Regions from separate parts of the Vibrio sp. V31_P5A7T61 genome, predicted to be linked through region 1. Evidence: predicted binding sites of a transcription regulator. Region 1 holds the regulator's gene; the other holds the start of a gene.
The links. The regulator PurR, encoded in region 1, represses purine synthesis genes. The targets are predictions, from matches to a motif close to TNANGNAAACGTTTNCNTNA.

Region 1 (15,635 bases):
TTACGTTACATCTGATGCAACAATTTGGTGTTCAGGTGATCAATCACAACTATCAGAAATTTGTGATTCCTACCGGTCAATCGTATGTTTCTCCTGGTGATTTTCTGGTTGAAGGCGACGCTTCTTCTGCTTCTTATTTTCTTGCTGCTGCCGCGATAAAAGGCGGTCAAGTTAAAGTAACGGGTATTGGTAAAAATAGTATTCAAGGCGATGTCCAGTTTGCTTATGCGTTAGAGAAAATGGGCGCACAAATTGAATGGGGAGACGATTATGTGATTGCTCGTCGTGGAGAGTTAACTGCAGTCGATTTAGACTTTAATGCTATTCCTGATGCTGCGATGACGATTGCTACGACGGCTCTATTTGCTAAAGGGTCAACGGCGATTCGTAATGTTTACAATTGGCGAGTTAAAGAGACCGATCGGTTAACCGCGATGGCAACAGAACTGCGTAAAGTTGGTGCTCAGGTCGAAGAAGGTGAGGACTACATTATCATCACCCCGCCAAGTCATTTACAACATGCGACAATCGATACCTACGACGATCATCGCATGGCGATGTGCTTTTCTTTAGTCGCGCTTGGTGAGACACCAGTGACGATTAATGATCCAAAGTGTACATCAAAAACTTTTCCTGATTATTTTGAGAAATTTTCCCAGTTATCTCACTGAGTTAATTAGGAAAATAAATGTTCAGCGTCACTACGGAAAAAGCCTCAATATAGAGGCTTTTATTGTTTTTTAAGGGTAAATTGTTTTGAAAGATGATGAGCTAAATATTTAAACATATTAAAAACGGCGGTTGTTTTTTCACTTGGCAGACCTTGAGGGTCAAGAAAATACTCACCTTTAAATACCAATACGCCGTCTTTTTCTTCTACGCTGGTCGTGCGCATTCCCTCTATATAGCTATCGTGTTCTTGAATTAATTGATTGGCTATGAGTAATAAATCGAATTCATTGATGGGTTGTTTGGTCTGCATATTGTTCTCTTTATTTTAGGTTGTTCTTTGATTTACTTGCTCTCGGTATTACGTTTCTCTATGCTGCTGCCCAGTAGATAACGACTGTCTAGCAATTGATAACGTGATTGTAGAATTGTGTCATGTAAAAACCATGATCATAAACAGGAAATGGATAAAAGACAATTTTGCCTGATTTTGTGATTAACAACATATTTTCTAGATTAATGGTCGCGCCTAAAACAGACTCTCTTTACTATGAGGCTAATTTTGTCTTGCGAATGCTGTTTCGTCGATTTGTCGAGCAAACAAGCGTTTTTTTTCAAAAACAGGTTGATCTTCTGCTTAACTGGCTCGATAGTAAAAAAAGAAGCAATATTTTTAGAACATCATGCGATTTATTACTCGCAGTGTGATTAAGGGCATTTGAATCAAATTATGGGTAAATCACTCGTTATAGTGGAATCGCCAGCCAAGGCTAAAACAATCAATAAATACCTTGGTAAAGACTTTATTGTTAAGTCTAGTGTCGGTCATGTCCGCGATCTGCCTACGGCAGGTCAAACTACTACCACGGCTAAAAAAGCGACACCAGCAGCGAATAAAGCACTTTCTTTGGAAGAAAAAGAGCGTTTAAAAAAAGAAAAAGAACGGACCGCTCTGATTAAGAAAATGGGAGTGAATCCTTTTCAAGGTTGGGAAGCGAACTATCAAATTCTCCCAGGCAAAGAAAAAGTGGTCGCTGAGCTACAGAAATTAGCTAAAGACGCCGATTGCGTTTATCTCGCAACCGATTTGGATCGCGAAGGAGAAGCTATCGCTTGGCACCTACGTGAGATCATCGGTGGTGATGAAGAGCGCTATAAGCGGGTAGTGTTTAACGAAATTACTAAAAATGCCATTCAGCAAGCCTTTGAGCAACCGGGAGAGCTGAACATGGATGGCGTTAATGCTCAACAAGCGCGTCGTTTTATGGATCGCGTTGTAGGCTTTATGGTCTCGCCATTATTATGGAAAAAAGTGGCTCGTGGCCTTTCTGCTGGTCGTGTGCAGTCGGTAGCGGTGAAACTCCTCGTTGAGCGTGAGCGTGAGATCAAAGCGTTTATTCCTGAAGAGTTTTGGGATATTCATGCGGACACAAAAACCAGTACGCAAGATGATTTTCGTTTGATGGTGGCTCAACAAGCGGGCTCTGCTTTTAAGCCGACCAATGAGGCTGAAACTCAAGCCGCACTTTCAGTGTTACAAAAAGCGCGCTTTGAAGTTTGTAAACGCGAAGATAAACCTACCAGCAGTAAGCCTAGTGCACCTTTCATCACCTCAACGCTTCAGCAAGCCGCCAGTACACGTTTAGGCTATGGCGTGAAGAAAACCATGATGTTGGCACAACGCTTGTATGAAGCGGGTTACATTACTTATATGCGTACTGACTCGACTAATTTAAGTAGCGAGGCGGTAGAATCAGCCCGTCAGTTTATCGAGCAGCAATTTGGTCCACAGTATCTGCCACAACAAGCGATTGTCTATGGTAGCAAGAAAGGGGCTCAAGAGGCGCACGAAGCGATTCGTCCTTCCGACGTTAATGTCAAAGCCGATGACTTACAAGGGATGGAAGCGGATGCACATAAGATTTATGCTCTGATTTGGAATCAATTTGTCGCTTGTCAAATGACCCCCGCCCAGTACGATTCAACCACCATCAGTGTTAAAGCAGATGAGTATACGTTGAAAGCGAAAGGACGGATTTTGAAGTTCGATGGCTGGACTCGCGTACAGCGTCCACTCGGTAAAAATGAAGATCAAATTTTACCCGCAGTTCAAGTCGGTGAAGTACTTACTCTTGAGAAACTTGATCCTAAGCAGCATTTTACCAAACCGCCAGCACGTTTTACGGAAGCCGCATTAGTCAAAGAATTAGAAAAGCGTGGTATTGGGCGTCCATCGACCTACGCGTCGATCATTTCTACCATTCAAGATCGTGGCTACGTGAAAGTTGATCAGCGCCGTTTTTATGCAGAGAAAATGGGCGAAATCGTGACCGATCGTCTCGATGGTAGTTTTACTGATCTAATGAACTATGATTTTACTGCTCGGATGGAAGAAAAACTTGACCAAATTGCAGAGGGTGAAGCGAATTGGAAACAAGTATTGGATGCCTTTTTCGTTGATTTTAGTGGTGATTTAGAGCAAGCCGAGCAGGACGAAGATCACGGTGGTATGAAGCCTAACCATATTGTCATGACTAATATTATGTGCCCAACCTGTTCTCGTCCTATGGGGATCAGAACGGCTTCAACTGGGGTCTTCCTCGGTTGTTCAGGTTATGCATTGCTTCCGAAAGAACGTTGTAAAACGACGATTAATTTGGGCGATGAAGATGGCATTATCAATGTTCTTGAGGAAGATGTCGAAACGGCAGCGTTACGAGCGAAAAAACGTTGTCCGATTTGTGAAACGGCGATGGACGCTTATCTAATTGATGGTCAACGTAAACTACATGTTTGCGGTAATAACCCAAACTGTGAAGGTTATGTCGTTGAAACCGGTGAGTTCAAAGTTAAAGGTTACGACGGTCCCGTTGTTGAGTGTGATAAATGTTCATCAGATATGGTGTTAAAAACTGGACGTTTTGGTAAGTACATGGACTGCACCAATGACAACTGTAAGAACACTCGAAAGATATTGAGAAACGGCGAAGTTGCTCCTCCTAAAGAAGATCCGGTTCATTTCCCTGAACTGCCGTGTGAAAACTCAGATGCCTATTTTGTGCTACGTGACGGTGCTTCTGGACTATTCTTAGCCGCCAGTAATTTTCCGAAATCTCGTGAAACACGGGCGCCTCTTGTTGAAGAGTTACAGCGTTTTAAACAACGTTTACCTGAAAAGTACCAATATCTAGCGACGGCTCCCACTCATGATCCCGATGGGCTTGCTGCGGTGGTACGGTTTAGTCGTAAGAGTAAAGAGCATTACGTACGCACGGAAGCAAATGGTAAACCTTCCGGTTGGACGGCAATCTATGACGATGGTCACTGGCAAGTGACGGACAAACGAAAGTCAGCCAAATAAGAGAAATTTTTCTTATCGATAACAACATTGAGGCAGCCATTGGCTGCCTCAATGTTTTCCTAGTAAGTCATTCTTAATGGAGAATCGGTGTGCTTTTTCAAGCAAAATTATTCCCCAATTTTCATCCTATTTTTCTCATCATCAATAAATAGTCGTTATTTTTCGTTACCAAAAATGAAACATAAAAATGCAATTTCATAACGTTATGATGCCTTAATTGTGAACAAGATTAGGAGTTCAACCGATTGGCTGTTTTACTGGCTCAAAATAGACAATTGCCATTTGTATTTTTATGCAAACGCTATAAAGTAATACACAACCAATTGCACTTTTCGTGGTTGGCCGAAAGGCCGTAATAAACTAAGGATAGTATCGTCATCCCCCCAATAGTATTGACATGACGATAATCAATAAAACTTAATGGAGAATAACAATGACCGGTGTACTAGGAATGATTCTGGCTGGTGGTGAAGGCTCAAGATTGAAGCCTTTAACTGAATCGCGTACTAAACCTGCCGTGCCATTTGGTGGTAGTTATCGCTTGATAGATTTCGCCCTAAACAATTTTATTAATGCAGATTTAATGCGAGTGTATGTATTAACACAGTTCAAATCGCAATCCCTTTATCTGCATATGAAAAAAGGCTGGAACGTCTCTAGCCTGCGTGGCAGCTTTATTGATTCCATACCTGCCCAGATGCGTGATGGTAAACGTTGGTACGAAGGAACGGCCGATGCTATTTATCAGAACTTACGTTTCATTGAAATTTCTGAAGCCGATGATGTCTGTATCTTTGGTTCTGATCATATCTATAAAATGGATATTCGTCAGATGCTTGATTTCCATCGTCGAATGGAAGCCAAACTGACCGTCTCTGCCATTCGTATGCCTCTTGTCCAAGCGTCACAATTTGGGGTGATAGAGGTAGATGTCACGGGGAAGATGATTGGTTTTGAAGAAAAACCTCAGCACCCTAAATCGATACCGGGTGAGCCTGAGTGGGCATTAGTATCAATGGGTAATTACATTTTTGATACCGATACGTTATGCCGTGAATTACGTGAAGATGCGGTAAACCCAGAGTCTAGCCATGATTTTGGTAAAGATATTATCCCTAAAATGTTTCCGCAGGGTGAAGTCTTCGTTTATGATTTCTCAACCAATAAAATCAAAGGTGAGAAGGGCGAAGCCTACTGGCGTGATGTCGGCACGATTGAATCTTATTGGTCTGCGCATATGGACTTATTGCAAAAAGATGCGCCATTTTCTCTTTATAACCGCAGTTGGCCTTTACATACTCATTATCCACCGTTGCCACCAGCGACCTTTGCTAATGAAGGAGAGAAAAAGGTTTGTATTACCGATAGTTTAATTTCAGCGGGAAGTTATATCCAAGGTGCAAAAATTTATAAATCGGTGTTAGGTTTTCGAACCAATATCGGTGCAGGTTCATGGATCAGTGAATCGATTATTCTTGGTGATGTCAAAATTGGCGCTGGTTGTACGATTAAACGCACGATTATCGATAAGGACGTCGAAATTGCTCCAGGAACGGTGATTGGGGAAGATTTACAATTAGATAGGCAGCGCTTCCATGTCTCTGATGAAGGCATTGTAGTCATCGAAAAAGGAATGAAAGTTGGATTCTAATCTTGAAAAAATGAATATTTGGTTTGTTGTATCCGAAGCAGAAGGCTTAGTGAAGAGCGGAGGCTTAGCCGACGTTGCCAAAGCTTTACCAAAAGCATTACAGGAGTTAGGTCACCAGGTAGCCATTGTGCTACCTGCTTATCGTTCAATTCCAAATAAAATGGATTTACCCATCATACTCGAAACCGAGTTAACCCACTGGCCTCATACTCGCTATCAAGTAAGGCAGGGTGAGCTCGACGGTGTTGTGGTTTACCTGATTGATTGTGATGTTTACTTTGATCGACCAGAAATGTATGCGGAGCACAATCAAGCTTACACGGACAACGGTGAGCGTTTTGGTTTTTTCTCGGCGGCGTGTCTGGATATTTTGCCCAAGCTGAATATTAAGCCAACCATCATCCATGCCAATGATTGGCATACAGGTTTAGTGCCTTTTTTATTAAAAACTCGCTACCGTGAAGACCCACATTTTTTCGGCGTTAAGTCGGTGCTGACTATTCATAATGCCATTTTCAAAGGTATTTTTTCCTACTACCAATTGGAAGTTATCCCCGAGTTAAATCTCTCTGGGATGGAGTTTCTACAGTACGGACATGATCATGTTAGCATGCTACGAGCTGGTATTGCTTTTGCCGATAAAATCAATGCGGTGAGTCCTAATTATGCTTCTGAACTGTTGACGCCGTTAGGTTCTCACGGATTGGTGGATGATTTTGTGCGCCGTGCGCGAGATCTGCATGGGATTGTCAATGGATGCGATTATTCTGAATGGAGCCCCTTGACGGATCGTTATATTCCTCAGACTTACCATGCGGAACGACAATCGCTCACTCTAGGAAAATCAGCCAGTAAACTTGCCTTGCAGCAAGAGTTAAATTTACCACAAGTGACGACACCGATGTTTGGCATGGTATGCCGTTTGACTCATCAAAAAGGATTTCATTATTTATTGCCTATTCTTGAGTCGTTTTTGCGTAATCAGGTACAAGTGGTGATCGTCGGCACCGGTGAACCGGAGATTGCGGCGGCATTACATAAAATTGCTGCGCATTATCCTGATAAGTTAGGGTTTGTTGAGACTTACAGCAATCGTTTGGCTCATTTAGTTGAAGCGGGCTCGGATTTTTTTCTCATGCCCTCAGAATTTGAAGCTTGTGGACTAAACCAAATCTACAGTATGGCTTATGGTACTTTACCTATCGTACGCGAGGTTGGAGGTTTAAAAGATACCGTACAAGATTATGATAAATACCCTCAGCAAGCGACGGGGTTTGGTTTTCAAGAGCCGTCACCAGCGGCATTATTGATCACGATGCAGAGGGCGTTGCTGTTTTATCTACAGCAACCTGAAGAGATGCTTAATGTTCAAATACGAGCGATGAGCAGAGATTTTGGCTGGCGTGAGTCTGCTCTTGAATACCTTAAAATGTACCGCTTAGCCATTTTTGACTAAATGTCTATGAAGACGGGAAGCGTCAATGCTTGTTGATCGGCTACCATCGTCTTTTCTTTTCTAATCACTTTCCTTTATACCGATGGGGAGCTTCCCCGTCGGTTTACCAATCGCCCGTTTAACAACAATAGATTTTTACAACTCAAAAACGATTTTTGACACTAAAATATGCTAATCTCTCAGTATCAATGATTTTGATTTTCTGTGGTATCCATGTCTCAATCTTTACTGTTTCATAAAGTTTATCCACATCCAACCAGCCGAGAATGGGTGGTGTTTGTGCATGGTGCGGGTGGAAGCTCGTCTATTTGGTTTAAGCAGATCAAAGCGTATAAGCAGCATTTTAATCTGCTATTGATTGATTTACGCGGCCATGGAAAATCTCATCGTCTTATCAAAGATCTGATTGCTAATCGATACACCTTTAAGACAGTGACCATTGATGTACTTAAGGTGCTGGATCACTTAAAAATAGCTTCAGCTCATTTTGTCGGGATGTCACTGGGGACCATTATCGTGCGTAATATTGCCGAATTGTCCGCCCAGCGAGTTCGCTCTATGGTATTAGGTGGCGCTGTCACTCGTTTGAATATCCGCTCTCAGCTTTTGGTGAAGTTAGGCCACCTCAGTAAACATCTCATTCCCTATATGTGGTTATATCGACTGTTTGCTTATATTGTCATGCCACAACGCAGTCAGAAAGAGTCTCGTCATCTGTTCGTTCGAGAAGCTAAAAAATTGTGTCAGCAAGAGTTTAAACGCTGGTTTACATTGACTGCGGAAGTCAATCCATTGATGCGTTATTTCAAAGATCGAGAGTTGCCTATTCCCACCTTGTATTTAATGGGGGAGCGCGACTATATGTTTATTCGCCCAGTACGCGAAATGGTCGCCGCGCATCGACAGAGTGAACTGTTGGAACTCCCAAATTGTGGTCATGTTTGTAATGTCGAGCAACCGGAGTTGTTTAACCAACTGTCGATTCAATTTATCCAGCGGCAAAGTACAGCAACGACTTTATCTCATTCAGTGACTTAATCTCAGTGTCAACTGATTGAATGGCACGATTGTTGGGCAGCTATGCTTGTCTTAAGCCAATCATGTTGTTGATTTATATTGATAGAGATTAGAGGAAATGGTTGGCGAGCTGTCAGCTTCAATTGTGCAAACGATATCGAAATGATTAAGGTCAAGGAATCATGATGCTTATTAGGAGGCGTTATGATTGGTAGATATACCCGCTACTGACTCTCAGTGAGCGGGCTAGATATCAAAATTAAAACAGGTTTTTTTTCAATTCTTCACGACGACTTGGAGGGATCACCGACCAATGTTTACCTTCGATTGCCCCTTCTAACGCCCACAATAACTCTAAACTGACATCAGATGAGTGACTTTGTCTGATCGCCTGATAAGCGGCGACAGCACCCGTTTGTTGCAACTGATCAACGGAATGAATGCCTGCTTTTTTGAGCATTCTTTCGGTTGCTAAACGTAGGTTAGGCAGATCTTTAAGACGAGTGGGTTTAGTCTGCTCTTGCTGCTCTCGCTCCGATTTGGCTTGGCGTAAGGCGACGGTTGCTTCCTGCAAAATGGTCGTTGGATCAAGCCAACAGGTATCAGGTAAAGCAAAGTACTTAGTTACCACAGGAAAGCCCCGTTTTTTATAAACGTAGGGCAGATAGCCTCTTTCGGTAAAAACTTTAGCAGATTCATCGTCAGCTCGAAGATGGAGTTGATTGTTGACGACTAAAGCGAACATAGTGTCATCGACAAAAATGCCGAAGCCACCAAACATTGAGCGCGACTTGACCTGGCCAAGCAGTTCGAATAGCCGCATTGAATCTTTTAATACCGGTTTATCCATGCTGTCATTCTCGGTGTATTAAGCAATTCGCCAGCAAAATCAGGTCCGAGAAAATAGCAAAACGTCAAAAAGCATAATAATAGGGGGAGTTGACTGCTTGTTTTAGCTATTTTGTCATCGGCAACCCCGCTACCTACCACTATGGTTTAGGCCGGAGGCTTTGCGTCCCATCTTTTCAAATGGTTTGCCCTGTGCGTGACACGTTTCATTATTGACAAAATAGTATAACTTGGATGTATAAAATAAACAAATCATTGAATAAATATCACACTCAGTGATTGTTTATATGATGTTTGTTTCATTTTGATTTGAATTAGGCAAAGATTGCCCCCCAATCGTGGCGCTAAGGCTACGATTGGGTTTGAAGTCTTTTTTGCTCAATAATGGGTCAATGAAGTGGTTATCTATTTAGCGGTGAGTTTTTTGACTGAGTCACGTTCCACGATTTCAGGGTGCATTTCAAAAATACGTCTTTCGTGTTCTTTATCTTTGATGCGCTCCAACAATATTTCAAACGCATTTTTCCCAACACGGCGTTTAGGTTGATGGACCGTGGTCAGTGGCGGAGAGAAATATTCGGCTAACTCAATATTATCATAACCAATGACTGACATATCGTCTGGCACGCGTATGCCACGTTGCTGTAAACGGCTGATCAGACCTAATGCCATGGTATCATTAAAGCAGAATACCGCGCTCGGGCGTGTATCCATAGCAATGATTTTATCCGCGGCTAGAACGGCAGTATCGCATTCGAAATTGCCTTCTAAAATCCAATCTTCTTTTACCGTTAGGTTGGCTTCTGCCATGGCACGCCGAAAGCCTGCGATACGTTCTTGACAGGCGGCTTTAACAAAGTGACCACTTAGACAAGCAATTTCAGTGTGCCCATTTTCGATCAAATATTTCGTTGCTAGATAACCCCCTTCTTCAGAGTTATCAATGATCTTATCGGCTTGTGATGTTTGCGGGCCCCAATCCATAATAACTTTAGGTATCGAGGGATGACTCTCTAACATCTCAAGTAACTCTTCCGTTAAATCGGAGCACATGACCAACATACCGTCGACCCGCTTTTCAGCAAGCATACGAATATAGTCACGTTGTTTCTCGTAGATACCACCAGTATTGCAGAGGATCAGTGTATAGCCTTGGCGATAGCAATAGCTTTCAACACCATCGATCACTTCAGAAAAGAATAGATTGGTGGATTGAGTCACCAACATACCGATCGTACGCGTGGTGTTACATTTTAAGCTGCGTGCGACGGCGCTTGGTGCATAATTCAGCTGTTTAACCGCGTCCAAGACTTTTTCTTGAGTGGTTTCTGCCACAAAACGTGTTTTATTGATGACATGAGATACGGTTGTTGTCGATACGCCTGCTAGGCGTGCAACGTCTTTAATCGTAGCCATAAAATTATCCTGTCGGTGACTGCTCGGCGTTAGGTAACTAGAGCAGTAGTTATGTCCCGAAAGTGCAATCGCCCTGTTAGGAGATCGTGATAGGAGAGAGGTTTGTTTTAAGCACTGTCGATGCTGCCTTTTTACAACGTCTCATTCTTCGGGTATAGGCTAACGTCAGCCTAAAAGTAATAAAAACACAAAAACCGCTGTTAAATAGCGGCCTATTGGTTACATTTAATCTTGTTAATAACCAGCAAGATTCTAGACTGCAACGCAGTAACTCGCAATCAAATTCGGCCCATAATCCTTCCAATTGATGTTAAATGTGCACAATGTTTATCAAGTTGTGCACCAAACCACTTTTTCGACGATGCCGCTTATAACAAGAATATCAATCACCCTCTACGGCAGGCGATGATTCATTCAATTTGGGTTCATGGCTCACCCAATCGCGCATGGCTTGCCATATTAGCCCCATGGTTTCATACCAATACCGCTCAGTTTGTTCTAAATAGAGCGCTCTCGGGATATATTTATCCCAAGCTTGGCTGATATTCGTTTGGGCAAGATAATTTGTCGGCGCAGGGATAGGCGTTAGCCCTGCAGATTGAAATTCATTCATTGCACGGGGCATGTGGCTGGCCGAGGTGACCAGAACCAGAGTGCGCTGCTGAACAAAAGCGGCCGCTTGTCTTGCTTCTTCCCACGTATCTTGCGCCGTCTCAAGCAAAATAATGTCTGATTTTGCGACACCAAGCGCAAGCGCCACTTTAGCCAGCATGCGTGCATGACTCATTTCACTCCCGCCTGCATAACCCGATAGGATCAGTTTTGCGCCAGGGTACATCCGCATTACTCGAATTCCTTCGCTAAGACGCATTAACGCGGCTCGGGTAAGCTCAGAGGTTGGTGGGATGCTATCATCGACGACATGGCCATTACCTAAAACCATAACATAATCGATAGTACCCTCAATGGGTAAAAAAGCGCTGTACTGACGCTCTAAAGGCATTAATAAGCGACTGGATACTGGTTGAAAAGAAATAACCAATAAACTAGACAAACAAAATAGAACCACTAAGCAGCCAGTCTTTCGCTTTGCGGTAAACATAATCAGCATCAAGCCGATAAAACCAATCATCAGCAGTGCTGGTAATGGCATCAGTAGAGAAGAAACGATTTTTTTCAGCTCAAACATAGATTAAATAGTCCGAAAAAACAGCACTTGATAATAAAATCAGCGAAAGGTCCTTTATTCCTGCCATTCCTATGACAGAATAGCAGCACGATTTATTATCATAACTCAAGCCACTGTGACTGAAGATCGCAATTTCGACGATATTGCCCACAAATTTGCAAAAAATATTTACGGCTCTGACAAAGGCGAGATTCGTCAAGTCATTGTTTGGGATGATCTCATGCAAATTTTGACCCATTTTAACGGTCAGACAACGCCCCTGCATATTTTGGATGCGGGAGGGGGCTTGGCGCAAATGTCGCAAAAACTCGCCATGCTTGGCCATCAAATCACCTTGTGTGACCTCTCGCAAGAGATGCTCGATTTAGCCAAACAAGAGGTGACCGACCATGGATTACTGGAGAGATTTCGCTTTGTGCATTCTCCCGTACAATCTGTGCAGCAACATTTGACGGAGCCCGTTGACATCATCTTATTTCATGCGGTGATGGAGTGGTTGACGGAACCACAAGAGGCTTTACAGCAGCTGTTAGCACTGGTGCGTCCGGGCGGTATGGTTTCGGTGATGTTTTACAACCAACATGGCTTAGTTTATAAAAATGCGGTATGTGGCAATATTCCGCATATTTTAAATGGCATGCCACATCGTAAACGATTTAAATTACAGCCACAAAAAGGGCTGCTCCCTGCTGATGTGTATCAGTGGATTGAACATGCTGGATGTCAAATTATGGGTAAGTCAGGCATTCGTTGCTTTAGCGATTATATCGGCAATATGACCAATATGGGCGAGTTTGAGTTTGCAGACCTTTTGGCATTGGAGCAACAATTTTGCCGCCAAGAGCCTTATCTATCTTTAGGACGCTACATCCATGTTTGGGCTAGGAAACAACCACAGGAAGAACAATGAGTGATATGACTCACAATGCGACTGAACAACCGATTGATGAACTCGTCAGTTGGGTGAAGCAGCACGATTTTTCTTTGAACTTACCTGCTGAACGGCTGGCGTTTTTGATAGCGATTGCGGTATTGAGCCATGAAAAATTCGATGAAGAATTAGGGGAGGGGGAATTGCATGATGCGTTTGCGATTGTTAGCCGCCTATTTACTGAAACGGGTGATGTCTCTGCATTTCGGGCTAATAACGCCATTAATGAGCTCGTCAAACAGCGTTTGCTGAGTCGTTTTACTAGTGAGGTCACCGATGGCGCGAGCATTTATCGCTTGTCGCCTTTGGCGATTGGCATTACCGATTATTATGTTCGTCATCGTCAGTTTTCGAAATTAAAACTCTCTATTCAACTTTCCTTGTTAGCGGATGAAATGGCTAAAGCCGCCAACTCCGCTCAGCAAGGGGGGACACCTGCGCATTGGAAAAAGAATGTTTACGGGGTATTAAAATACTCGGTGAGTGAAATCTTTGATCGCATCGATCTCAACCAACGCGTTCTAGACGAGCAGCAGCAATCCGTGAAACAACAAATTGCCGATCTATTGAATAAAGATTGGCGAGAAGCGATTCATAACTGTGAAAGTTTATTGTCTGAAACCTCATCGACGTTACGAGAGCTGCAAGATACGCTTCAAGCCGCAGGCGACGAATTACAAACTCAAATTCTTGATATTCAAGAGATTGTTTACGGCGATCCAGAATTAGAGTTTATCGATGAAGTGCTGTTTGTGCTGCAAATGAAATTAGACCGAATCATCAGTTGGGGACAACAGGCGATCGATTTATGGATTGGTTATGACCGCCATGTGCATAAGTTCATTCGCACGGCGATAGATATGGATCAAAATCGCGCTTTCAGCCAACGTTTACGCCAGTCGCTGCACGATTACTTTTCTCAACCTTGGCTACTCACTTATGCCGAGGCCGAGCGTTTGTCTGATTTACGCGATGAAACTCTGATGTTACGAGATGAAGAAGTGACCGGCCACATTCCCCCCGCTGTCGAATATGAAACGTTTCAAAAGGTTCACGATGAGCTTGCAGAGCGTATTGCTGGGATGCTTCAGAGCCATAAACAACAGGGCCAACCGATCAACCTTGGTCATGTGCTGCGTGATTATCTTGCCGCACACCCAAGAACTCATCATTTCGATCTAGCCCGTATTGTTGTCGACCAAGCCGTTCGCTTGGGTTATTCACAATCCGACTACCAAGCCATTCAACCTGATTGGCAAGCGATTAACCAATTTGGTGCAAAGGTACAAGCTAATGTCATTGACCGATATTAACCACTATATGCCAGAGAATCTGGCTAAAGCGATTGTTAACCCGCTTTTTCCGGCTTTAGACAGCCAATTACGCGCAGGGCGCCATGTGTCCAGCGATGATTTAGATAACCATGCGTTTCTCAGTGATTTTGAGCCAGAGTTAGCACTTTTTTATCAGCGCTATAATACTGAGTTAGTTCGTGCGCCCGAGGGCTTTTTTTACTTACGTCCACGCTCTACCTCATTGATCAATCGCAGTGTTTTGTCTGAATTAGATATGCTGGTTGGTAAGGTGCTGTGCTTCTTATATCTAAGCCCAGAGCGTCTTGCCCATGAAGGTTTATTTACGTATCAAGAACTCTATGAAGAGTTATTGAGTTTGACCGATGAGAAGAAATTGATGAAGCTTGCGACCAATCGTGCGCAAGGTTCAGATTTGGATAAAGAGAAACTGTTTGAAAAAGTCCGCACTTCGTTACGTCGTTTACGCCGCCTAGGGATGATTATCCACCTTGGCGAAACCACCAAATTTAGAATTACCGAAGCGGTATTTCGTTTTGGAGCCGATGTGCGTATTGGCGATGATTTACGTCAGGCGCAATTGCGTTTGATACGAGATGGTGAAGCCGTTGTTCATAGTCAAGAGCCTAGTCAGCAAAGCTTATTGGATACGGTATCTGCTGACGAACAACATGAAGATCAACCGACATTATGGGAAGATGAAGCATGATTGAAAGAGGTAAGTATCAATCGCTGACCATGATCAATTGGAACGGCTTTTTCGCACGTACTTTTGATATTGATAATTTGGTGACGACGTTATCGGGCGGCAATGGGGCGGGTAAATCAACCACGATGGCGGCGTTTATCACCGCATTAATTCCCGATCAAAGTTTACTGCATTTTCGAAATACCACAGAAGCGGGCAGCTCTCAAGCCTCTCGCGATAAAGGCCTGTACGGTAAATTACAACCTGGCGCCTGCTATGCGGCATTGGATGTGGTCAATTCTCGCCATCAACGCTTACTGTTTGCAGTAAAACTTCAACAAGTTGCCGGCCGTGATAAAAAAGTCGATATTAAACCTTTTGTGATCCAGGGTTTACCTAGCCATATCAAACCGACGGATATTTTGATTGAAAGTGTTTCTGATCAACACGCTCGAGTGAGACAGCTCAATGAAGTCAAAGATGCCGTTCATGCTATTGAAGGTGCGCATTTTAAATCGTTCAGTTCCATCGTCGATTATCATAGCCACATGTTTGAATTTGGTGTGGTACCGAAAAAGCTGCGTAATAGCAGCGACCGATCAAAGTTTTATCGCCTCATTGAAGCGTCTTTGTACGGCGGTATTTCCAGCGCGATTACCCGTTCATTACGCGATTACTTACTGCCACAAAATGGTGGGGTGAAAAAAGCGTTTCAAGATATGGAGTCAGCGCTGCGAGAAAACCGCATGACGTTGGAAGCGATTAAAAACACCCAAGCCGATCGTGATCTGTTCAAACATTTAATCACCGAATCGACCCAATATGTTGCCGCAGACTACATGCGTCACGCCAATGAACGTCGCAGTAAAGTGCAGCAAACGTTGACGTTACGCCAAGAGTTATTCAGCGCTCGAGATACGCTTCTGGAACACAATCGGCTATTGAATCAAGTGCACGAAGAGCTGGAAACGCTGCTTGAACAAGAAGCTGCGCTGGAACAGGATCATCAAAGTGCAGCCGATCATCTGCAGTTAGTACAAAATGCCCTTCGTCAGCAAGAAAAAATCGCCCGTTATCAAGACGATCTTGAAGAGT
Region 2 (15,635 bases), on a different contig from region 1:
AAATCATCACCCGCTTCAGCCACATTGTACTTACCCAATTTAGGCTCAACAATTTTTTCCGTAACCCAAGCACCAGCAATTGCAATAAAGAAGGTGGAAACGGCCATAAAGTACCAGTTTACTTCTGGGCCTACGATGTATTCTGGGTCCAAAATTCGCGCCGCCGTTTCCGTAATCCCAGAAAGCAGCGGATCGACCGTACCAATGAGTAGGTTGGCAGAATAACCACCAGAAACACCCGCAAACGCAGCCGCTAAGCCAGCTAAAGGATGACGCCCTAATGAATGGAACAGCATGGCGGCAAGTGGAATAAGCACCACATAACCCAGTTCACCCGCCGTGTTAGACATAATACCGGCAAAAATAACCGTAAACGTAACCATGCGTTTTGAAGCGCCCATCACCATGCCACGGATCGCAGCAGACAGCAGGCCAGAATGCTCAGCAATCGAGACACCCAGCATGGCAACTAACACCGTGCCCAAAGGAGCAAAACCGGTAAAGTTAGTAACAAGATTGGTCACAATGCGCTGTAAACCATCGCCATTCAGTAAGCTGACCACATGGATCATACCATCGGAAGCACGACCTCTTGCACCTTCAGGTCGGGGATCGACAACCGATACTTCAAAATAACCAGCAATACCTGAGGCGACTAAAATTGCCACGCAAAAAATGGCAAACAGTGTGATGGGATGAGGTAATAAATTCCCTAAATATTCCACAGCATCTAAAAACCGTGTAAAGCGCGGTTTTTTCGGTGCTGGTTGATTAATCGAAGCAGATGAACTCATCTGTTCCCTCCTTGTTATTATTCCTACTCATATGTGACAAAAATGTCAAAATCGAGCGCAGATTACTTGAGGAAACGAATAAGTAAAAATTGAACATGTTACAAAGTGTAAATTTCAGTCTTATTTTTAACCAATTTTAAACAAAAAATCAGATGATTAATCGGTAAATCAATCATCTGATGAGTCATTACTGTTTAACGTGTTTTGTGATCGAACCTAAACCGCCTTCCTTTCGCTGTTCATGATCCTGTCCAATTTTTAACGCTGCACGGCTTTAAAGCGCGGATTGGTTTTACAAATCACGTACAAACGGCCCCGTCTTTTGACAATTTGGCAATCTGGATGGCGTAATTTTGCGCTTTTTAACGAACTTAAGACTTTCATGGTTTATTCCTTGGTAAATTGAGCAAAGCGACGATTAAAGTTAGCCACACGTCCCTCTTTTTGAATCACACGCTGCTTACCCGTGTAGTAAGGGTGCGATTCTGCTGAAACTTCGACCGTAAAATAAGGGTAAGTTTTGCCATCTTGCCACTCGATCGTGCGATCGGTTTTTAATGTCGAACCAATCATAAAATATTTATCAACACTGGTATCATGGAACACCACTGGTCGATATTCAGGATGAATTCCTACTTTCATAGCCCCTCCGAAAATTGATATATTATAACATATCAATTAATAATCATTATCAACTGAAAATGCAAGTAAAAAATGTGCTATGTTGGCATGTCTCATTCTTATTATTCAGCGTTCGGTTATGTATACAATTGATCCTATTGGTATTATTGAAAGCCCCTATCAAGAAAAATTTGCGGTTCCTCGTCAACCTCGCTTAGTGCCCGCCGCAACCGCACGTTTAAAACTCCTCGGGACGGCGAATACCCCGGAAGCCGTGCGTGGCATTGAACAATTTTCTCATCTCTGGTTACTGTTCTTATTTGATCAAAATTTGGCCGCAGGCTGGAAGCCAACGGTAAGACCACCTCGCCTTGGTGGCAATGAACGGGTTGGAGTCTTTGCTTCCCGCTCAACCTTTCGCCCGAATGGCATCGGTATGTCTGCCGTTGAACTAAAAGGGATAACCAAACAAGGTGAGCAATTGTTTCTTGAGTTAGGCAGTGTCGATTTGGTCAATCACACACCAGTGATTGATATTAAGCCTTATATTCCATACTCGGATGCAATTCCTCAAGCGACCGGAGGCTATGCCGACCATGAACCAGAGCGGTTGCCTGTGGTTTTCTCCCCTCAATCACAAACACAACTCAATAGACTTACGGGACATCACCATGAACAACAAGTGATTGAGCAGGTTTTAGCGCAAGATCCACGTCCCGCCTACAAGAAAAACCAACTGGACAATAAGGAATATGCGGTCAATTTGTTCAATTTGAATGTGAAATTTACCGTTCTCGATAAGTTAGTGACAGTAACGAGCATTGAACGCTTTTGACAAAGCCGATTGGCTGATATTATACAAGGCTTAATTTTACGCCCTCATAATGATGAGGGGCTTTTCAATCATGATGAAACGGATACCATAGAATGCGTACCAGTCAATATCTTCTTTCTACTCTGAAGGAGACTCCAAACGACGCTGAAGTCGTGAGCCACCAGCTCATGTTACGTGCAGGTATGATCCGTAAGCTGGCTTCAGGTCTTTATACTTGGCTACCTACTGGTCTGCGTGTACTGCGTAAAGTCGAAAACATCGTTCGTCAAGAGATCGATAACGCCGGTGCGATTGAAACCTTGATGCCCGTTGTCCAGCCGTTTGAACTGTGGGAAGAGACCGGCCGCTCAGAAAAAATGGGCCCGGAACTACTTCGCTTTACTGACCGCCATACTCGTCCGTTTGTTCTTAGCCCAACGGCTGAAGAAGTAATAACCAGCCTCGTTCGTAACGAGGTCAGCTCTTACAAGCAACTGCCGTTGAACCTGTACCAAATTCAAACCAAATTCCGTGATGAACGCCGCCCTCGTTTTGGTGTGATGCGTGCCCGTGAATTTTGTATGATGGATGCTTACAGCTTTGATATCGACAAAGATGGTCTAGAAAAATCGTACCAAGCGATGCACGACGCTTACTGTAAAGCCTTCGATCGTATGGGGCTGGATTACCGTCCCGTATTAGCCGATACCGGTGCGATTGGTGGTAACGGTTCGCATGAATTCCACGTGCTGGCTGAAAGTGGTGAGGACATTATTGCTTTCTCTACTGAGTCAGATTACGCAGCCAACATTGAAAAAGCGGAAGCGGTAGCGCCAGCAATCGAGCGCCCAGCTCCAACCCAAGAAATGACGCTGGTTGATACACCAAACGCAAAAACCATCGCTGAATTGGTTGAGCAGCACGGTCTACCGATCGAGAAAACCGTTAAAACACTGTTTGTCAAAGCCTCTGATGAGATCGATGCCCCTATCGTGGCACTGATCATCCGTGGTGATCATGAACTCAATGAAATCAAAGCAGAGAAACTCGCTGAAGTTGCCGCTCCATTAGAAATGGCCAGCGAAGAAGAAATTCGCGCGCTGATTGGTGCAGGTCCTGGTTCTCTTGGACCAGTCGGCCTTCAGCTACCATTTATCGTTGATCGCACTGTAGCGGTGATGAGTGACTTTGGCGCGGGTGCCAATATTGACGGCAAACACTACTTCGGTATTAACTGGGGCCGTGATGTTGAGCTAGCGAAAGTGGAAGATCTGCGTAACGTCGTTGAAGGCGACCCAAGCCCATGCGGTAAAGGAACCTTGATGCTGAAACGCGGTATCGAAGTGGGTCATATCTTCCAGCTAGGGACTAACTACTCGGAAAAGATGAACTGTGGCGTACTCGATTCCAATGGTAAACACACTATTTTAGAAATGGGTTGTTATGGGATTGGGGTTTCTCGTGTTGTGGCTTCAGCCATCGAGCAAAACCATGATAAGTACGGCATTATCTGGCCAGATGCACTCGCCCCTTTCCAAGTCGCGATTGTACCAATGAACATGCACAAATCTGAGCGAGTTCAACAAGCGGCGGAAACACTCTATGCGGAATTAACCGCAGCCGGTATTGAAGTCTTGTTTGACGATCGTAAAGAGCGCCCAGGCGTGATGTTCTCGGATATGGAACTGATCGGTATTCCGTATACGATCATCATCGGTGATCGCAGCATGGATGAAGGCAACTTTGAGTATAAACATCGTCGCAGTGGTGAAAAATCTGCCGTCCCCATGGCCAATATGGTGAGCTTTATTCACGAGCAATTGGGCGATAGATAAGCGATGTGAGTGGATGATCATCCATCACTCATTCTCAATGAAGGCTGCTGAATGGCAGCCTTTTTTATCGATGCTGCTTAAAAGCTCCACCTTAAAAACGGCAAAAATCAGTTCTATCCCATGTGGGTTCCAAGACTATCTATTCACCATTAATGTATAGAGCCCTTATCGCTTCAAGTCGGAAACGAGAGAATGATTTTGTTTTCTGAACATACCCTGTGTATCATTGCGAGCCGTTATCATCTATCAATAGGAAACCCAGATGCGAGTTTACGATTGTTGTGATTTAGTCCGCGAGCTGTACGCACAAATTGGCAGTGGCGATCAAGGCTATATCCCTAAAGCTATCTCCTGCGCAGTAAAAACCTTAAATGATATTGCTGCCGATCCGACTCTGCCTAAAGACACTCAAGAAAAAGCCGCTTTCGCTGCTGCCAATTTGCTCATTTCTGATTTTGAGGACTAAGCATGATGCTCGACAATTTTGCGAATATGGATCCCATCATGCTGATGAGTATCGTTAATATGAAGCTGCGCGATGAGTTTGCTGGTGACCTTGATAAGTTGAGTGATCATTTTGCTATCGATCGTCAGGCATTAGAAGCACGCTTGGCCAATGCGGGGTTTGAGTTTTTACCTGAGGTTGGTCAGTTTCGCTAATACGCATAGCTCGACTTGATAGACAAGATGGTATGGGCCATAAATGTAAAAAACCCACAAATTGAAGTGGGTTTTTTATCATCCAACAAGTCGACGAAACGAAACGCGTTAGTCTTGTTTCTCTTGTTTCTCTTGTTTTTCTTTTCTTGCAACGGCTTTGCGCTCATTACGCTTAGCTTGGCTTTCAATAAAACCAATCAACTCTTTTTCAGCCCAAGCTTGTGCCTGTGCTTCGCTCTCAAAACCCATTTCGCGCTTTGAAACGACGGTGCGACGGGAGGTAACTTGACGAACAATTTCTGCCGCCCAACCATTATTCTTTTCGGTCACTTTAATCGTGAATTTTTTACTGTCTGACATTTTCATTTTCCTAAGGGAAGAAGAAGGGATTACTCATCAACGTTAATCGCGCTTAGAGCCGACTGGCTTAGCCGCTGAATATGTTGAACACCATCCCTTGGTAAGCGCGGCATTAGAGCACAAATTTCACTATTTTTCCGCTTTTTTTGCAAAATTTTACGCTCAACCGATAGCATCAAGCCGCAGACGAACCGCGGCTTGATGGGGTATTAGAGCGCGAGCATCGCTCCATTAAAAAGTAAACTTAACCGAGGTTTTTACGCGCATTTTGGAACATACGCATCCAAGGACCATTTTCTCCCCAATGATCAGGATGCCATGAGTTGGCAACCGTACGGAATACTCGCTCAGGATGCGGCATCATGATCGTCACTCGGCCATCTTGGGTCGTTAAGCCAGTAATCGCATTTGGCGAGCCATTCGGGTTGTTCGGGTATTGTTGAGTCGCTTGACCATGGTTATCCACAAAACGCAGCGCCACCGTACCAGATTGCTCTATCGCGTCTAAATGACGGCTATCACGCACTTCCACTCGGCCTTCACCGTGAGAAACGGCAATCGGCATCCGTGAACCAGCCATCTGATTAAAAAACAGTGACGGCGACGGTTGAATTTCCACCAAACTAAAGCGCGCTTCAAAACGCTCAGATTCATTGCGCACAAACCGTGGCCATAACTCAGCACCCGGGATCAAGCTTTTTAAATTAGACAGCATTTGACAACCGTTACATACCCCTAATGAAAAGGTATCTTGGCGTTGGAAAAAGCGCTCAAATTGCTCACGAGCTTGGGGGTTAAATAAGACCGATTTCGCCCATCCCTCACCAGCACCGAGCACATCTCCGTAAGAGAAACCGCCACAAGCGACCAAACCATGGTACTCATCAAGAGCGACTTGCCCCGTTAAAATATCACTCATGTGAATATCGACGGCATTAAAGCCAGCGCGATCGAAGGCAGCAGCCATTTCCACGTGTGAGTTGACCCCTTGCTCACGCAAGATAGCCATATTGGGTTTGCTTCCCTTAGCAATATACGGCGCGGCAATATCTTGCTGGACATCAAACGTTAACTGAGCATTCAAGCCCGGATCAAGGTTATCTTGCTTAGCCGCAAACTCTTGATCAGCGCAGCGTGGGTTATCGCGCAATGCCTGCATTTTATGGGTCATTTCTGCCCAAATAGTGCGTAGCTGGGTGCGGTTACGTTCAACCACAACTTGCTGATTTGAAGTAATACGTAACGTATCCGAGTTCGTTACAGTACCAATCACATGGCAACAGGCTTGTAATCCATGATTCGCTAAGGTAGCCAGTACTGAAGTCAGCGCCTCGTTGCGCACCTGCAATACAGCGCCAAGCTCTTCATTAAACAGAATCGCTAAGTGGTCATCGCCCAATGGTGCAATATTAGCGTCAATCCCACAATGCCCAGCAAAGGCCATTTCTGCTAACGTAACCAGTAAACCACCATCACCCTTATCGTGATAAGCGAGCACTTGTTGCTGGGCGACCAGCGTTTGAACCGCGTTATAAAAACCTTTTAACTGCGCAGCGTTATCAACATCTGCTGGCTTATCGCCTAACTGTTTATAAACTTGAGCCAGCGCTGTTGCACCAAGGCGATTTTTACCATTACCCAAATCAATCAGAACTAAGCTTGTTTCACCTTTATCGGTTCTCAACTGAGGAGTGATGGTTTTGCGCACATCTTCCACCCGAGCAAAAGCGGTAATCACCAGTGATAATGGTGACGTCACCGATTGAGATTGCCCTTGATCATCTTGCCATTGGGTTTTCATTGACATGGAGTCTTTACCGACGGGAATGGTTAACCCTAATGCCGGACAAAGCTCTTCACCAACTGCTTTCACTGCAGCATAAAGCCCGGCATCTTCACCGGGGTGCCCTGCTGGCGACATCCAGTTGGCAGACAGCTTGATATGTTTAATATCACCAATATGCGTGGCGGCAATGTTGGTGATCGCTTCACCAACCGCCAAGCGTGCTGAAGCAGCAAAATCGAGCAACGCAACTGGCGTACGCTCGCCCATTGACATCGCTTCGCCATGATAAGTGTCGTAACTGGCCGCGGTTACCGCACAGTTCGCTACTGGCACCTGCCAAGGCCCAACCATCTGATCACGTGCCACTAATCCAGTTACCGAGCGGTCACCAATGGTAATTAAGAAGGTTTTTTCGGCCACGGCTGGCAAGCGTAGGACGCGATCAATAGCGTCATTCATCTCAATATTAGAGCGGTCTAACGCCGGACTTTGTACTTGTTGCGTAGTGGCTTGACGATGCATTTTCGGTGGCTTACCCAGCAAAATATCCATCGGCATATCAATCGGCGTATTATCGAAATGGCTATCTTCAAGGGTTAAATGGCGCTCTTGAGTCGCTTCGCCAACCACCGCATAAGGGGCGCGTTCACGTTTACAAATCGCTTCAAACACTGGCATGTTTTCTGGAGCAACCGCTAGCACATAACGTTCTTGAGATTCATTACACCAGATTTCTAGTGGACTCATGTCCGGTTCATCGTTGGGCACATCACGGAGTTGGAATTTACCGCCGCGATCACCATCATTGACTAACTCAGGAAGGGCATTAGAAATACCACCCGCCCCAACATCATGAATAAAGGCAATCGGGTTAGCGTCACCCATTTGCCAACAGCGGTCGATAACCTCTTGGCAGCGACGTTCCATTTCCGGATTTTCACGTTGTACAGAAGCAAAATCCAAATCTTCTGCTGATTGACCCGATGCCATCGACGATGCCGCACCACCACCAAGTCCAATATTCATCGCTGGGCCACCCAGCACAATTAACTGCGCACCAACAGGGATCACTTTTTTCTGCACATGATCTGCGCGAATATTGCCCATCCCACCAGCGATCATAATCGGTTTATGATAGCCGCGAACCTCTTCTCCCGCATGAGAGATCACTTGCTCTTCATAGGTTCGGAAATAACCCAATAAGTTAGGACGACCAAACTCATTATTAAACGCCGCGCCGCCTAGTGGACCTTCGAGCATAATGTCTAACGCGGTGACAATCCGACTTGGCTTACCAAAATCACTTTCCCACGGTTGAACAAACCCAGGAATACGTAGGTTAGACACGCTGAAACCGACTAATCCAGCCTTCGGTTTACCACCGATACCGGTTGCGCCTTCATCACGGATCTCACCGCCCGAACCCGTTGCCGCACCGGGCCATGGTGAAATAGCCGTTGGGTGATTATGCGTTTCTACCTTCATTAAGATATGGGCATCTTCATGATGATAAGTGTATTGACGAGAATCGGGATCCGGGAAGAAACGGCCGACTTTAGAACCGGTCATAACGGCAGCGTTATCTTTATAAGCAGAAAGGACGTGATCAGGGGTAACTTCAAAGGTATTTTTGATCATCTTAAACAGCGATTTTTTCTGCTCTACGCCATCAATCGTCCAATCGGCATTAAAGATTTTATGGCGACAATGCTCAGAGTTAGCTTGCGCAAACATCATTAACTCAATGTCATTAGGGTTACGACCTAAACGAGTAAAACTCTCGACTAAGTAGTCAATTTCATCGTCGGCTAATGCCAAACCAAGGGAAACGTTTGCTTGTTCAAGCGCAGCGCGGCCGCCGGTGAGGATATCAACTGGTAACAATGGTGCAGGTTCGGCGACAGTAAACAAGGCACTCGCCGACTCTAAATCACTGAATACCACTTCCATCATCCGATCATGAAGTAATTGACTTAGTTCGGTTTTTTGAGCCTCAGTCAGTGGGCTCTGACTATCAATATAATAAGCCGTGCCACGCTCTAAGCGCTTAATTTTGCCTAAGCCGCAATTATGAGCAATGTCACTGGCTTTAGAAGACCAAGGAGAGATGGTGCCGGGACGCGGCGTGACTAGCAACAGTAAACCTTGTGGTTGGTGCTCTTGAATCGTTGGGCCGTAAGTGAGTAATTGTTGCAATTTACTCTGTTCAGCGCTGTCGAGCTCAGCATTAAGATCAGCAAAATGCATAAACTCAGCATAGATACCAGTAACTGGTAGGTCTTGTTGACGACACGTTTCGAGCAGTTTTTGAATGCGAAATTCAGAAAGCGCTGGGGAGCCACGCAAAATTCTCATGAGCTTAGGTCTCTATATACAAGTGATTAAGATGAAATTGGAATAAGTTCATTACATTACAAATAGTTATGTATGAATTAATAAACAAATACCAATGTCGACTCATTATTGCGAGGGCATTATAGAGGATTTCTTTTTGTGACGTAACACTAAAAGCAACCGTTTGCGCCATTTTTTCGTATATTTTGCACCAGCCCTCATTGCTCGCTCGACAAGGTTGTTCAAGAAGCTCAGAAAAATAAGGTCGCTAAGTTCCTATTCCTGAGCGATGGTGTATAAACTTTGCCTTCAACGCCTCGGGTTTGGTATAAAGACATACCGGATGTAAGAGATCGCTAATCAATGACCCCATTTTCTTTCACGTTTTTCTATCGTGCGCTATGGCTAGCATTAACCCTGCTCGTTCTCAGCGGCTGCCAAATTGACTCTGAGCCGAAAAGTGAGCTAGAAAAAATCCGCGAGAGAGGCGTATTACGAGTCGGTACGTTGAATAATCAGCTGTCCTATTTCATTGGCCCAGATGGTCCCGCGGGTCTTGATTATGAATTAGCAAGAGAGTTTGCTCGTGAACTAGGGGTACGGTTAGAAATGAAACCGGCCTATCGTACATCGAGTCTCTTTCCAGCGTTAAAAAATGGCGAGATAGATATTATTGCTGCTGGGTTAAGTCAATCAGAACAGCGCTTAAAAGAGTATCGCGCTGGGCCAGCCTATTACTATGTATCGCAACAGGTGGTGTATAAACCTGGCCAATGGCGACCTCGTAACATTAATCAGTTAATCGCCAGACAAGATGAACTGTTGGCAAATAATGATCAGCAGCCTATTTTTAAAATCGTCAACGACTCTCATTTTACTACGACATTAGCCAGCGTTGCCGAGCGTTATCCTGATTTTCAATACGTGATTGATAATGATAGTGATGTGAGTGAGCTATTGAAACAGGTCTCTAAAGGTGAGCTGCTGTTTACCATGGCAGACTCAGTAGAAATTTCACTCTCACAACGTATTTATCCAGATATCGCGATGGCCTTTGAAATGACCGAAGACCAGCCTATTTCGTGGTTTATGCGGCGTTCAGATGATGAAAGCTTATATGCGTTAATGATTGAGTTTTTCGGTAATCTCAAACAATCTGGAAGCTTAGCCTCTTTAGAAGAGAAATACATTGGTCATGTTGGTAACTTTGACTATGTGGATACTCGCGCCTTTATCCGTGCTTTGGAAACTCGCTTACCTAAATGGGCACCGCTGTTTCAAAAATATTCAGAAGAATTTGACTGGCGTTTAATTGCTGCGGTGGCTTATCAAGAGTCACACTGGAATCCGATTGCTCGCTCGCCAACCGGCGTTCGCGGAATGATGATGCTCACCTTACCAACGGCGCGCAGTGTCGGAGTGACCAATCGACTCGATGCAGAGCAATCGATTCAAGGTGGTGTCGAGTATCTACGCAGAATGGTTGCACGCATTCCAGACAGTGTTCCGCAGCATGAAAAAATCTGGTTTGCATTGGCTTCGTATAATATTGGCTATGGGCATATGATGGATGCTCGCCGCCTAACTCGCCAACAAGGTGGGTCGCCGGATGCTTGGGCCGATGTTAAAGATCGTCTTCCTCTTTTGCGTCAACAACGCTATTTCTCGCAAACGCGTTATGGTTATGCTCGTGGAGATGAAGCTCGCGCTTATGTTGAAAACATCCGTCGCTATTATCAAAGTATTATCGGCCATATGGATCCACATCACAGCAACGATACCGATCTCGGAATCGATGACTTGTTAGTGATTACTATCGAGCCAGAAGAGAGCGCGGATGAGAGTAATGACCATCACGTCGACGTCGAGTAAATCCTGATTAGCGAACAGCGACCGGTCTCATCATCTACCCAACAAAATTCGGTGTTCGCTAATAAAATATCTTGATTTTTATACTTAAAAATCATAAATATCTAGTGTGAAATTTAACGGTAATAAAGTATTGATACACTTTACTTCTACCTTGCTATACCCAAACGACTTGAGGTTGCAGGTAGGCGGAAAGTGAGTGAATCCCCCCTAACTATTTCTAGTTACAGCCTCCATGAAAAAGTCCATCCGCATGGCTGCAACTTCCAGTGGTAAGGGATCGATAAGTTTAATTATTTTTTATAATAATAGGAGGGTGTTTATGTTGAAACGAAAACGTCAATCAAAACTCCTGAACAAAGCAGTATCAGCCAATCGTCGCCGTCGCATGCTGGCGAACACAAAGAAGAAAGTGCTCGCACGTCATCGTGCCTTCGTGCAACTGATAGACTGATCGGATATCAGCAAACATCTACACAAAGACTCAATCAGGCTGTAGATGTTTGCCAGCCTCCTTCTCAGAAACACATCCCATCACTATTTTTATCTTACCTTTGTTTTTGTTGCTCTTTTTGAGCTTTAATTTCTTGCCGACGACGTTTGAAAAAAGCTTGCAGTTGAGTACGGCATTGCTCTTCTAATAACCCCTTTTCAATGATCGCGTAATGGTAAGCCGCTTGACTCGCAAACAAATTCAGCACCGTTCCTGCGGCTCCCGCTTTGAGATCTGGCGCGCCGTAAACAATCCGTGCAACTCGGCTGTGTAACAAAGCGCCAGCACACATTGGACATGGTTCTAAGGTGACATATAAAGTGGTATCTAATAGACGATAGTTTTGTAACGCTTGTCCAGCTTGACGCAACACTTGGATCTCAGCATGAGCCGTCGCATCATGCCCACCAATCGAGCGATTCCAACCCTCAGCGATCACTTGACCATCTTTGACTAATACCGCCCCAACGGGTACCTCGCCTTCCGCTTCGGCCTTGGCAGCAAGCGCTATCGCACGACGCATAAAGACTTCATCTTGTTGGGAAAACAAAGAAGGACTGTCGCTCATAAAAACCTCTTACACAAATGATATACCTCAACAACCTGGCGTTAGGGTACGTGAGTCGCCATCCATATAGATAAACGATGTGAGAACGTGGCCACCACCGCTGTCGCTTCAAGTCGCGGGGGATAGAAAGTATATCGTTAACCGCTTTATCCGGTAAGCTTAAAGCGATAAATGCTGAGTTAGATGGTCAACCAACAGACGAACCTTAGTCGATAAGTGGCGATTTTGTGGATACAGCGCCCATACTCCTTCACGATCATCTCGAAAAGTCGCTAACACCTCGACTAAACGGCCCTGAGCTAAAGGTTCCGTGACATAATAATCGGGTAACTGTGCCAGCCCCATACCTTTCAAGGCAGCATCCAGCAGTACCATGCCACTACTACAGCGGATCCGCCCACTCACTTTGATGCTTCTGGATTGTTGATGTTCCTTAAAACGCCAATGATCGTGAGTACCAATCAAACAAGAGTGACGCGTTAATTCAGATAACGCATAGGGGGTACCGTATTGCGCTAAATAGTCCTCACTGGCACAGACATATAAACGACGATCACTGAGTTTACGAGCGATAAAACTGGAATCCTCCAATTGCCCTAAACGTATCGCTAAATCAATCCCTTGATCAATCAAATCTAATTTCTGATTGGTTAACACCAACTCCAACTCAAGCTGCGGATAAAGCAGTAAAAAATCATGCAATAGTGGTGCTATTTTTTGCTCCCCATACGTCACCGGAGCCGTCACTTTAATTTTGCCACTTGGGGTATGTTGGATCTGCGTTATCGCTTGCTCAGCCTGAAGTAAACCATCAACCAACACTTTACATTGTTGGTAATACAGCATTCCCGCTTCCGTTAACGAGACTTTACGTGTCGTCCTGAGCAAGAGTTTTATCCCTAACCTCTCCTCAAGTTGTAATACCCGCCGACTGATGTTAGCGACTGAGGTGTGCAAACGCTCAGCCGCCTGAGTAAAACTGCCAACCTCTGCCACCGCCACAAATTCATTCACGCCTTCCCAACTTGCCATACCACTCCATTATTACTTATTTGTAAAAGTCATTCATATTTTGAGCTAATTATAGCAATAAAATAAAGCACTATACTGACCTTGTTGTGAGCTGCAAGGCTCCCCTAACGGCTTAAGTTCGTGGTGACCACTTGAATCCCTATCTCACCATTGAGCTTTTTCTCTATAACCAAACGACTTGAAGTTGCAGGTAGGCGGCAAGTGAGTGAATCCCCATGAGCATAGGCAAACTATGTGATTGGGGTGAACGAACGTAGCCAACACCGCTGACGCTTCAAGTAGGAAGGGTATATCGCAAGGAATAGATTATGTCACAAGATAAATTTATCAAATCACGCGCCGCCATTGCTTGGGGCCCGAATCAACCACTGAGCATCGAAGAAGTCGATGTGATGCTGCCTCGTAAAGGCGAAGTATTGGTACGAATTGTTGCCACTGGTGTTTGTCATACCGATGCTTTTACCCTTTCCGGTGAAGACCCAGAAGGGGTTTTTCCGACTATTCTTGGCCATGAAGGAGGCGGAATTGTCGAAATGGTCGGTGAAGGTGTGACTAGCGTAGAAGTCGGTGATCACGTGATCCCGCTCTACACTGCCGAATGTGGCGAATGCAAATTCTGTACTTCAGGGAAAACCAACTTATGCCAAGCGGTACGCGCAACACAAGGTAAAGGATTAATGCCCGATGGGACGACTCGCTTTTATAAAGATGGGCAACCGATTTACCACTATATGGGCTGCTCTACCTTTTCTGAATACACCGTACTGCCTGAAATCTCGCTTGCCAAAGTCAATAAACAAGCACCATTGGAAGAAGTGTGTCTACTCGGCTGCGGTGTAACAACCGGTATGGGCGCGGTATTGAATACGGCTAAAGTTCAACAAGGAGATACCGTCGCTATTTTTGGCCTTGGCGGGATCGGATTATCCGCGATTATTGGCGCTCGAATGGCAGGAGCCAGTCGAATCATTGGTATTGATATTAATGAGAAAAAGTTTGCCTTAGCACAGCAATTGGGTGCGACCGACTGCATTAATCCGCAACAGTTTTCCAAACCGATTCAGGAAGTGATCGTCGAAATGACTGATGGCGGGGTTGATTTCTCATTTGAGTGTATTGGTAATGTCAATGTCATGCGTCAAGCTTTAGAGTGCTGCCATAAAGGTTGGGGAGAATCAGTGATCATTGGCGTGGCGGGTGCAGGGCAAGAGATCGCAACACGTCCGTTTCAGTTAGTAACAGGTCGAGTATGGCGAGGCAGTGCGTTTGGCGGCGTCAAAGGACGCTCACAATTACCGGCTATCGTCGAACAATACTTAGCCGGAGAATTTGGCTTACAAGAATTTATTACCCATACCATGCCATTAGATAAGATCAACGAAGCTTTTGAATTAATGCATTCCGGAGAAAGCATTCGTTCCGTGGTGCATTTTCACTCTCAACCGTCCGCTTAATCTTAGTCGTCGCCATTCCGTTGGCGACATTAAGTCATCGCTAATTAGGAGCCGTATTCATGAGCCTTACCCCTCTCAGTCAATCCAAAGTATTTTCTGGTTGGCATAAACAGTATCAACATACCTCATCGGTACTAAATTGTGAGATGCGTTTTGCGATTTACCTGCCGCCACAAGCTTCACCTCAAACTCCGGTTCCGGTGTTGTACTGGCTTTCAGGGCTAACGTGCAGTGATGAAAACTTTATGCAAAAAGCCGCCGCTTTTCGTAAAGCGGCTGAACTTGGTATTGCTATTGTTGCGGCAGATACTAGTCCGCGAGGTGAGTCTGTCGCGGATGATCCACAAGGTGCTTACGATTTAGGACTGGGGGCTGGGTTTTACGTTAATGCCACTCAAGAACCGTGGAAGCAGCATTATCAAATGTACAGCTATATTGTTGATGAGCTACCAGCACTGATCGAGCAGCACTTTCCGGTGAATCAACGTCGATCTATCGCCGGACATAGCATGGGAGGGCATGGCGCTTTAACCATCGGCATTAAAAATCCGCAGCGCTATTGCTCTATTTCGGCATTGAGTCCGATTTGTCATCCCAGTGATTGTCCTTGGGGACAAAAAGCGTTTCGACACTACCTTGGCGAGGATCAACTAACGTGGCAAGACTATGATGCCGTTGCGTTACTTAAGCGTCAAAGCACTTCATTGCCTATCTTAGTTGATCAAGGGGAAGCGGATCCCTTTTTAAAAGAACAATTAAAACCAGAAACCTTACAAGCCGTAGCCATTAATAATGAGTTAAATTTTACCCTTCGCCTGCATGCTGGTTACGATCATAGCTACTACTTTATTCAGAGTTTTATCAACGATCATCTTGAGTTTCACGAACAGTATCTTAAAGGCTAGTTAACGACTGAACGGGTATCCATGACTGATACTCATCTCCCATCCCTGCTTAAACAATAGTAAAAAAGCCTGCTATATCAGCAGGCTTTAATTATCATTTACTCTTATTC

Region 2: the regulator PurR is predicted to act here: its motif matches at 9,377-9,396, upstream of purL (phosphoribosylformylglycinamidine synthase).

What each region holds. Positions count from the first base shown of each region.
Region 1 is NZ_WXWI01000025.1:96,737-112,371, forward strand. It holds gene aroA (3-phosphoshikimate 1-carboxyvinyltransferase) at 1-671, shown strand, start outside; gene CAG58_RS05370 (YciN family protein) at 731-982, opposite strand; gene topA (type I DNA topoisomerase) at 1,400-4,030, shown strand; gene glgC (glucose-1-phosphate adenylyltransferase) at 4,464-5,681, shown strand; gene glgA (glycogen synthase GlgA) at 5,692-7,137, shown strand; gene CAG58_RS05390 (alpha/beta fold hydrolase) at 7,351-8,175, shown strand; gene CAG58_RS05395 (TfoX/Sxy family DNA transformation protein) at 8,414-9,004, opposite strand; cyclic di-GMP riboswitch class I at 9,121-9,203, opposite strand; gene purR (HTH-type transcriptional repressor PurR) at 9,409-10,419, opposite strand; gene elyC (envelope biogenesis factor ElyC) at 10,802-11,608, opposite strand; gene cmoM (tRNA uridine 5-oxyacetic acid(34) methyltransferase CmoM) at 11,724-12,518, shown strand; gene mukF (chromosome partition protein MukF) at 12,515-13,852, shown strand; gene mukE (chromosome partition protein MukE) at 13,833-14,561, shown strand; gene mukB (chromosome partition protein MukB) at 14,558-15,635, shown strand, end outside.
Region 2 is NZ_WXWI01000033.1:69,060-84,694, forward strand. It holds gene CAG58_RS07870 (AbgT family transporter) at 1-794, opposite strand, end outside; gene ykgO (type B 50S ribosomal protein L36) at 1,053-1,178, opposite strand; gene CAG58_RS07880 (type B 50S ribosomal protein L31) at 1,182-1,436, opposite strand; gene tsaA (tRNA (N6-threonylcarbamoyladenosine(37)-N6)-methyltransferase TrmO) at 1,555-2,250, shown strand; gene CAG58_RS07890 (proline--tRNA ligase) at 2,343-4,064, shown strand; gene CAG58_RS07895 (YaeP family protein) at 4,327-4,530, shown strand; gene CAG58_RS07900 (DUF4250 domain-containing protein) at 4,533-4,724, shown strand; gene CAG58_RS07905 (DUF3622 domain-containing protein) at 4,833-5,084, opposite strand; gene purL (phosphoribosylformylglycinamidine synthase) at 5,329-9,225, opposite strand; gene mltF (membrane-bound lytic murein transglycosylase MltF) at 9,568-11,076, shown strand; gene CAG58_RS17060 (hypothetical protein) at 11,396-11,527, shown strand; gene tadA (tRNA adenosine(34) deaminase TadA) at 11,622-12,134, opposite strand; gene CAG58_RS07925 (LysR family transcriptional regulator) at 12,294-13,166, opposite strand; gene CAG58_RS07930 (S-(hydroxymethyl)glutathione dehydrogenase/class III alcohol dehydrogenase) at 13,475-14,620, shown strand; gene fghA (S-formylglutathione hydrolase) at 14,680-15,525, shown strand.